Regions from separate parts of the Streptomyces sp. ISL-99 genome, predicted to be linked through region 3. Evidence: riboswitches for the same ligand, from Rfam matches in the RefSeq annotation. Region 3 holds a riboswitch; each other region holds the start of a gene.
What was found. Region 3 has a riboswitch for cobalamin ahead of J7E91_RS21895 (prenyltransferase/squalene oxidase repeat-containing protein). Riboswitches for the same ligand answer to the same signal wherever they lie in the genome.

Region 1: another riboswitch for cobalamin. It lies ahead of J7E91_RS32100 (ABC transporter substrate-binding protein); the one in region 3 lies ahead of J7E91_RS21895 (prenyltransferase/squalene oxidase repeat-containing protein).
Region 2: another riboswitch for cobalamin. It lies ahead of J7E91_RS01345 (CbtB-domain containing protein); the one in region 3 lies ahead of J7E91_RS21895 (prenyltransferase/squalene oxidase repeat-containing protein).
Region 4: another riboswitch for cobalamin. It lies ahead of J7E91_RS19715 (ribonucleoside-diphosphate reductase subunit alpha); the one in region 3 lies ahead of J7E91_RS21895 (prenyltransferase/squalene oxidase repeat-containing protein).

What each region holds. Positions count from the first base shown of each region.
Region 1 covers NZ_JAGGPC010000071.1:40,183-42,371, forward strand. The annotation lists gene J7E91_RS32095 (HD domain-containing protein) at 138-776, shown strand; cobalamin riboswitch at 818-953, shown strand; gene J7E91_RS32100 (ABC transporter substrate-binding protein) at 994-1,980, shown strand; gene J7E91_RS32105 (iron ABC transporter permease) at 1,998-2,189, shown strand, end outside.
Region 2 covers NZ_JAGGPC010000002.1:208,339-210,527, forward strand. The annotation lists gene J7E91_RS01335 (class F sortase) at 1-261, shown strand, start outside; gene J7E91_RS01340 (CbtA family protein) at 272-1,036, opposite strand; gene J7E91_RS01345 (CbtB-domain containing protein) at 1,053-1,271, opposite strand; cobalamin riboswitch at 1,305-1,472, opposite strand; gene J7E91_RS01350 (glycoside hydrolase family 6 protein) at 1,615-2,189, shown strand, end outside.
Region 3 covers NZ_JAGGPC010000035.1:18,236-20,424, reverse strand. The annotation lists gene J7E91_RS21900 (MBL fold metallo-hydrolase) at 1-650, shown strand, start outside; cobalamin riboswitch at 677-815, shown strand; gene J7E91_RS21895 (prenyltransferase/squalene oxidase repeat-containing protein) at 907-2,163, shown strand.
Region 4 covers NZ_JAGGPC010000031.1:21,640-23,828, forward strand. The annotation lists gene J7E91_RS19715 (ribonucleoside-diphosphate reductase subunit alpha) at 1-887, opposite strand, end outside; cobalamin riboswitch at 1,034-1,165, opposite strand; gene J7E91_RS19720 (YbdD/YjiX family protein) at 1,319-1,522, opposite strand; gene J7E91_RS19725 (carbon starvation CstA family protein) at 1,519-2,189, opposite strand, start outside.

The sequences.
Region 1 (2,189 bases), on a different contig from region 3:
AGGGCTCAGTTCGGGTTCATGCAGGTCGCGGGCTTGCGCCGCTCAGCGGTAGTCGGTGCGTGCTCGTGTCCTGATCTGTGGGAAGGCTGGCCCTGGGGACATGGTGGCGGCGTACGCGTGACGCGCAGTCTTGGGCCATGACCGACACCGCAGCCGGAATCGCCGTCCCCGGCACCAAGCTCGCCACCGCCGCCACCGAACTCGTCCGCGACACGACCACCGAGCTGATCTACCACCACTCCCGCAGGGTGTTCTGGTTCGGCAGCCTCCAGGGGCAGAACCGTGGCCTCAGCTTCGACCCCGAACTCCTCTACATCGGCGCCATGTTCCACGACCTCGGGCTCAATCAGGAGTTCCGCACCAGCCGCCGCCGCTTCGAGGTCGACAGCGCCGACGAGGCCCGCCGCTTCCTCCAGGGCCACGGCGTCCCCGAGGACAGCATCCGCCGCGTCTGGACGGCCATCGCCCTGCACACCACCCCCGGCATCCCCGAGTTCATGGAGCCGGAAGTCGCCCTCGTCACCGCCGGCGTGGAGTACGACGTACTCGGCATCGGCTACGACGACATCAGTTCCGAAGGCCGCGCCGCCATCACCGCCCTGCACCCCCGACCCGACTTCAAGAAGCGCATCCTCGCCGCCTTCGCCGAAGGCATCGCCCCCAAGCCGGACACCACCTTCGGCAACGTCAAGGCCGACGTACTGGCGCACTTCGTGCCCGGATACCGGCGCGGTGACTTCGTCGAGACGATTCGGAATTCCTCCCGGCCAGAGTAATCCCGAGTAGTCCCGAGTAGGGCCGGCCCAGGCGCTGATGGGAGACTGTGCGCGACCCGGGCGGCAGGCCCAGGAAGCCGGTGCGAATCCGGCACGGTCCCGCCACTGTGACCAGGCATCGCGATTGCCGTCGCCATGCCCGGAAGCCAGGAACTGACCTGCCGCCTTCTTCACCACCGACCAGGGGACGAGGAAATCCCCCGGAGGAGGCACCACCGTGTCCAGTCGTACTTGGCCTTCCCGCTGTGCCCTCATCGCAGCCGCCCTGCTCCCGCTCACCGCCTGCACCGCGGCCGGGGGACAGTCCGAGCCGGCAGCGAAAGCGGCCCCCGGTTTCCCGTACACCGTCACCAACTGCGGCGTGAAGACGACCTACAAGGCACCGCCCACCCGCGTCGTCACCATGAACCAGCACGTCACCGAGGTCATGCTGGAGCTCGGCCTCGCCAAGTCCCTCGCCGGGACCGCCTACCTCGACGACCAGGTGCTCCCCAAGTACGAGAAGGAGTACAAGGCCACCCCGGTGCTGGCCAAGGAGTACCCCTCGTACGAGAAGCTGCTCGCCGCCAACCCCGACTTCGTGTACGGCGGTTACGCCACCGCCTTCTCCGCCGGCGACGGCCGCAGCCGCGAGGCGCTGAAGAAGTCCGGCATCAACTCCCGCCTCAACATCGAATACTGCGCCGACGGCAAGACCTCGATGGACGCCCTCTACCAGGAGATCCGTGAGGTCGGCCGCACCTTCGGCGTCGCCGACCGCGCCGAGCGCTGGATCGACGCGGCCAAGGCCACCAACGCCGCCACCGGGAAGAAGGTGGCGGGCGTCGAACCCGTCTCCGTCTTCGTGTACGACGGCGGTGACAAGACCGCCTCCACCGTCGGCGGCGCGGGCATCGGCAACGAGATGATCAACCGCGCGGGCGGCAAGAACGTCTTCGCCCACCTCGCCAAGCCCTTCACCGACGCCTCCTGGGAAAGCGTCGTCGACCGCAAGCCCGAGACCATCGTCATCCTCGACTACGGCGGCACCACCGTCGCCCAGAAGAAGCAGCGCCTCCTCGACGATCCCGCCCTCGCCGACGTCCCCGCCGTGAAGAACAAGCGCTTCGCCGTCCTGCCCCTCTCCGACATGGTCCTCGGCGTACGCGCCCCCGCCGCCGTCGAGACCCTCGCGCGCCAACTCCACCCCGAGCTCAAGAAGTAGCGGGCGGGCGAGCGGCCATGAGCTGCAAGATCCCGGCCGCCCGCGGGCGGCTGCCGTACACCTTCCTCATCACCGCGCTCGCCGCCCTGCTCGCAGCGGCGGCGGTCGCGGGACTCGCCCTCGGCTCGGTACGCATCCCGGCGGGCCAGGTCCTCGGCATCGTCACCGGAACCGCCGAACCCGGCCCGTACCGCACGATCGTCCTCGAC
Region 2 (2,189 bases), on a different contig from region 3:
CCCGGCGAGAAGATCCGGGTGACGGGGGCCGGCGGCGAGAGCCTGGAATTCACCATCGACGACATCCAGGTCTTCACGCGTGAACGCTTCGACCCGCAGAAGGTGTACGGCCCCCGCGAGAGCGACCGGGCGGAACTGCGCCTGATCACCTGCGGGGGCACGTACGACAAGAAGGCCCGCACGTACACGGCGAACGTCGTGGTCTCGGCCTACCTGACTGGTGCGGGTACGGATACGGGTTCGGGTACGGGCAAGGGCTGACCGGACGCCGTTACGCCGCCACCGGCGCCGCAGCCGGAGCCGTGCGCCCCGCGGCCCGTAGCCCCAGCGCCCCGAAGACCCCCGCGAACACCGCCCACAGCACCGCGTGCGAAGCCAGCGACAGCATGCGGAAGTCCCACAGCAGCGTCGCCGCCACCGGGACCTCGTCCGGGTTGCCCGGCAGTGCGAAGAGCACCGCGAGCGTCGCGATCCCCGTGACGGCCACCGCGACGTGGCGCACCGGAACCGACCTGTCCGCGAGGCGTACGTACACCTGCCAGGCCAGCACCATGCCGAGGACGCCGATCACGACGGCGGCCAGCCACAGTGACTGGCGGTTGGCGACGGTGCCGGAGTCGCCGACACCCGGAGGGTTGGCCGGGTAGCGCAGTCCCGGCAGCAGCGAGACCGCCACGAAGGCGGCCGCGCCGAAGGCCAGGGCGCGGGGCCACGGCCGTTCACCGAGGCCCGTACGGCGGTGCACCAGGGCGTACGCGAGGGCGAAGAGCACGCCCAGCGCCAGCCCCGCCACGACCGCCGTGACGACCAGCCCGAAGTGCTGGGTGGACCGGGAGAACAGTTCCTCGTGGTGCTGGACGGCCGTGGCGGCGGCCCCGTGCGCGTGTTCTTCGGCGGCGGAGCGTGCCTCTTCGAGCCGGATCGCGCGGTCCATCAGGGGTTCGGCGAGGAGCAGGGAGAAGAGACCGGCGGCAAGGCCGGCCACCCCGCCCGCCGCGAGCCCGCGTCCGAGCAGGGGCAGTACAGGTGTTGACATGGTGCGACGGCCCCGATCAGTGGCAGGGGGCACCGAAGAGGTGCCGGCCGTCGTGCGAGAACTCGTGCAGGTAGTCGCCCGTCGCGGAGACGACTGTGCCGTTGTCCATGAAGACCGCGTAGAGCGCGATCACGGCGATGATCGCCGCGGCGGCCATGATCAGCCAGTCGCGGGTGGTGGTCGTGGCGGACTCGACCGCCGCGGTGTCGGTGTGCTGCGCAGTGTGCAGTGACATACCGGTGTGCCTCCTTCTGAGGTTTCCACGCCCCAATGCAGGAGGACGACGGGTCAGTTCCTGACTTCCGTACGGGGGCCTTGGGCTCTCGTACGGTCACAGTGGCGGGACCGTCCCGGCTTCGCACCGGGTTCCTGTCCACCGTCGCCTCGATGTGTGTGGAGTTGTCTTCCGGAGAGTCCCAGCCTGGCTGAGCACTGTCAACAGGCCATCGCGGGTGCGCCCCTCGCTCCGGGCCGGTGTGTCAGGATGGTTTCGACCGGATGTGTCCGGGGAGAGGGGCCGGGGGGGTCCTCGTATGTGAGTTTTTCAGTGCATCGTGAGTGCAGCCAAGGGGGAGTGGATGTACGGCAGTTACAGCGGCCGTAGGCGCAAGGGTGTCCGGGTGGCCGCGGTGGGGGCTGTGGGAGCCGCGCTGCTGCTGACGGGCTGCACCTCGTCCGGCGGTGGCGGGGGCGAGGCGACGAACCAGCCGCCGCTGAAGCAGCAGCCGAAGGGCAGCGACCCGTACTGGGTCAATCCGGAGGGAAGCGCCGCCAAGCAGGCCGCGGCGTACGCCAAGGAAGGCGACGACGAGAAGGCCGCGCTGATCAGGAAGATCGCCGAGCAGCCGGCCGCCGAGTGGATTCTTCCGGAGAACGCGGAGGCGCAGGCCAAGGGGTACACGGAGGCGGCCGAGAAGGCCGACCGTGACGCGCTGCTCGTCCTCTACAACATCCCGCACCGTGACTGCGGGCAGTTCTCGAAGGGCGGCGCGGCCGACGGCAACGCCTACCGTGCGTGGGTCGACGAGATCGCCAAGGGCATCGGCAACCGCCCGGCGACCGTGATCCTGGAGCCGGACGCGTTGCTGCACCTGGTCGACGGGTGCACGCCCGAGGAGTTCCACGAGGAGCGGTACGACCTCCTCAAGGGAGC
Region 3 (2,189 bases):
ACGACCACCTCGCCCCGCTCCGCGCCGCCCGAGAGTCGGGCCGCATGCGCACCCTGCCCGGCCTCTCAGCGGCTCTCCCCGACCGCGAGATCGTCCCCGGCGACCTGCTCCCCCTCACCGGCCGCCGCCTGCGCGCGATCTGGACACCCGGCCACACCCCCGGCCACGTCTGCCTCCACCTGGAGGAGACGCACCCGGCGAACCTCCCCGGCAACGGCCGCCTCTTCTCCGGCGACCACCTGCTCCCCGGCATCACCCCGCACATCGGCCTGTACGAGGACCCCGACGACACCACCGTCACCGACCCCCTGGGCGACTACCTGGACTCCCTCGAACGCGTCGAACGCCTCGCCCCGGCCGAGGTCCTCCCGGCCCACCAGCACGCGTTCACCGGCGCCCCCGCCCGCGTGCGGGAACTCCTCGGCCACCACGAGGACCGCCTCAACGGCCTCCGCGCCCTGCTCGCCACCCCCCTCACCCCCTGGCAGCTCGCCGAACGCATGGAGTGGAACCGGCCCTGGGACCAGATCCCCTACGGGTCGAGGAACATCGCCGTCTCGGAGGCGGAGGCACACCTGCGCCGGCTGGTGAAGCTGGGCCGCGCGGAAGCGGTGCCGGGCGGCGATCCGGTCACGTACGTCGCTGCGTGAAGGCGCGGACCACCACCGGGGGCGCCTGATACGGGCCGGTACAGTGTGCGAGTCGTCATCATGCCGTTCTGGGGGAAGCCGGTGCGAATCCGGCACTGACCCGCAGCCGTATCCGCCCGTGCGAGGCGGTAAGTCGGAACGCCCGGTCCGGCATGACTACTGGCTCGGCACCGTCGAGGTATACGGAGCCGGAGCCCGGTGCGTGGTTTTCGCGTGCCCGGGCCCGGCTCCTCAGCAGGAGAGGCCCCCGCCCGTCATGACCCTTCGCCGCAGCGCAGCCACCGTGCTCGCAGCTTCCGCCGTACTCTGCGCGGCCACCGCCACGACCGCCGTCGCCGCGCCGTCCCCCAAGCCCGTGATTCCCTCGGGGCTCTACGGCGAGTCGGACCCGACGTACGACGGTGTCTGGCGGCAGTCGCTGGCCCTCCTCGCCCAGGACACGGTGGGCATCAAGCCCGCCGCGAAGGCTGTGAACTGGCTGGTCGGCCAGCAGTGCGACAGCGGCGGCTTCGCGTCCTTCCGCGCCGACGCCGCCGAGCCGTGCACGTCGAAGACCATGACGGACAGCAACGCCACCGCCGCCGCCGTGCAGGCGCTGAGCGCGCTCGGCGGGCAGGACGCCGCGGTGAAGAAGGGCGTCAGCTGGCTGAAGGGTGCGCAGAACCAGGACGGCGGCTGGGGCTACAACCCCGGCAGCCCGAGCGACGCCAACTCCACCTCGGTCGTCATCGGCGCGCTGGCCGCGGCGGGCGAGAAGCCGGCCGAGGTGAAGTCGCAGGAGGACAAGTCGCCGTACGACGCGCTCGTCACCTTCTCGGTCCCGTGCGACGCGAAGACGGGCGGCGGCGCGTTCGCGTACCAGCCGGACAAGGCCGGCAAGCTCGCGCCCAACGCCGACGCGACGGCGGCGGGTGTACTGGGCGGGCTCGGCCAGAAGCTGGACGCCAAGGGCAAGAAGCCCGGGGACAAGCCCGGCCAGAAGCCCGTCAAGTGCGTGAAGGGGAAGCTGACGCCCGCGCAGGCCGCCGCCAACGGCGCCGCGTACCTCGACGACGTACTCGCCAAAACGGGCCACCTCGACACGCCTCCCATGCCGGGCGCCGAGGACACGAAGGCGCAGCCCGACTTCGGCAACACCGCGGACGCCGTCGTCGCGCTGGCCGCTCAGGGCGGCGCCGAGCAGGCGCGGAAGCCGCTGGAGTGGCTGGAGAAGAACTCGGCCGCCTGGGCGAAGGGCAACGGTCCCGCCGCGTACGCCCAGCTGATCTTCGCCGCGCACGCGACCGGCACCGACCCGAAGAGCTTCGGCGGCGCGGACCTGGTGAAGGCGCTCAATGCGACCGGCCCGGCGCCGGAGGCCGCCGACAAGGCCGCCGACGATGCCGCCGACGAGAAGAAGGACGACGGCGGCGGCGGCTTCGGCACCTGGTGGATCGTGGCTGTCTTCTTCATCGCGAGCGTCGGCGCCGGAATCCTGTTCAGCGGCCGCAAGAAGAAGAACCAGCAGCTGTGACGGTCGCGGTCGTGCGGACCCGGCTG
Region 4 (2,189 bases), on a different contig from region 3:
GCGACCGACGAGTCCAGGGTGCGCAGGAAGGGGACGATGCCGTTGGAGTGGCCGTTCGTGCCGCGGATCAGGGAGCCGCGGGCGCGGATGCGGGAGTACGAGAGGCCGATGCCGCCAGCGTGCTTGGAGAGGCGCGCGACCTCGTGGTAGCGGCCGTAGATCGAGTCGAGCTCGTCGAGCGGTGAGTCCAGCAGGTAGCAGGAGGACATCTGCGGGTGGCGCGTACCGGAGTTGAAGAGCGTCGGCGAGGACGGCAGGTAGTCCAGGCGGCTCATCAGGCGGTAGAGCGCGGCGACCTCGTCGGCGGCCGCGGCGGAGTCGTCCTTCGCCAGTCCTGACGCCACGCGCAGCATGAAGTGCTGCGGGGTCTCGATCACCTGACGGGTGAGCGGGTGGCGCAGGAGGTAGCGGCTGTAGACCGTGCGCAGGCCGAAGTAGCCGAAGCGGTCGTCGGCGGCCGGGTCGATCAGCGCGTCGAGGCGGGCCGCGTGGGCGGTCACGAAGTCGGCCGTACGGTCGGCGATCAGGCCCTCGCGGTGCCCGACGGAGACCGACTCCGAGAAGGTACGGACGCCCTGCGTCGCCGCCTCGTCGCGGATCGTGCGGGTCAGGAGGCGGGCCGCGAGGCGGGAGTACGCCGGGTCCTCGGAGATCAGCCCGGCGGCGGCGTCGGTGGCGAGGCCCCGCAGCTCGGCCGCGTCCGACGCCGCGTTGCGGCCGCGGAGGGCGGCCGCGGCGACTCTGCCCGGGTCGGTGTCGGTAAGGTCGGCGGTGAGGTCGGTGAGGGTCCGCAGGAGCGCGGTTCCGGCTCCCTCGGTCCCGTCGGACGACTCCGTCGGCTCCGTCGATTCCGTGGCAGTTGCCGGATCGGCTGGCGCGATGGTCACGGGGTGCTCTCCCTCGCTCGGCTCGGGGCCGGCGGGGGGAGGAGTGGGGGCGTACGGGCGCACGTCACCGCTGAGGGGCGGCGGCGCACCGCGTAGCATCCACAGGCCCAACCGCGAGGCCCGGACGTGTCGGTATCCGGTTCGGTCGAGCCGGATACGCCGTCGGCAGGTCTTCGGACTTCCGGGTGCACAAAAGCGCACCGGTCACACCGTTGCGGGACAGTTCCGGATTCGCACCGGATTCCCCTGCGGCGACAGCGAGCATGAGCATACATGTGGGGGCGGTTGGGTGTTGCACCCCCCAGATGTTGTGTCGTCGCGCCGCTGTTGCTCCAGGGTGGAGCCCCGCACGCGGCGGGAACGCACAGTGCGGGGTACGCCATCGGGCCGCCGCATCCCCCGAAGGGGTCGCGGCGGCCCGTGTGAACCGTTCAGCAGCAGCGGAAGCCCTCGCGGGGGTCCGCCTCGCGGGCGTCCGTGCGGCTGCGTTCGAACGCGCGGCGGGTCATGACCGGGGCCCCGGGGTCGCAGGACCTCGCGTGCGCCACGTACCGGTCGTACGCCGACTCGCCGGTCAGCTCGCGGACGTACCAGCGGATACGGCCCGCCGCGCGGCGTACGTCCGCCAGAGTCATTCGGGCGTCCCCGTCCCGGCCGGCGCGGCCTCCCTGCGGTTGCCGCCCTCCGGGCCGACGCCGGCGGCGACGAGTTCGGCCTTCTCCTCCTTCGTCGCGATGATCGACGCGGGGGCGACGAGCTTGGACTCGACGTACGGCGCCTCGTGGAGCTTGACGCTCTCGGGTTCGCGGATCGCCTTGAGGCAGACCCGGCCGGCGTCCGCGAGTACCACCACGATGAGGGTCGCGAAGAGCGCGCACAGCACGCCGTCGACCGTGGAGTTGGTGACGACGGTGTGCATCTGGTCCATGTTCTTGGCGGGCGGCAGGACCTGGCCCGCGTCGATGCCCGCCTGGTACTTGTCGCGCTGGGCGAAGAAGCCGACCTTCACGTCGTCCGAGAAGATCTTCTGCCAGCTGGCGGTGAGCGTGACCGCCACGTCCCAGGCGAGCGGAACCGCCGTGACCCAGGCCCACTTCAGGCGGCCGGACTTGACGAGGAGTGTGGTGCAGACGGCGAGGGCGACGGCGGCCAGCAGCTGGTTGGCGATGCCGAACAGCGGGAAGAGCTGGTTGATGCCGCCCAGCGGGTCGTGCACGCCGACCCACAGGAAGTAGCCCCAGCCGCCCACGACGACCGCGCTGGCGAACCAGACGCCCGGCTTCCAGCTGACCTGGCGGAACG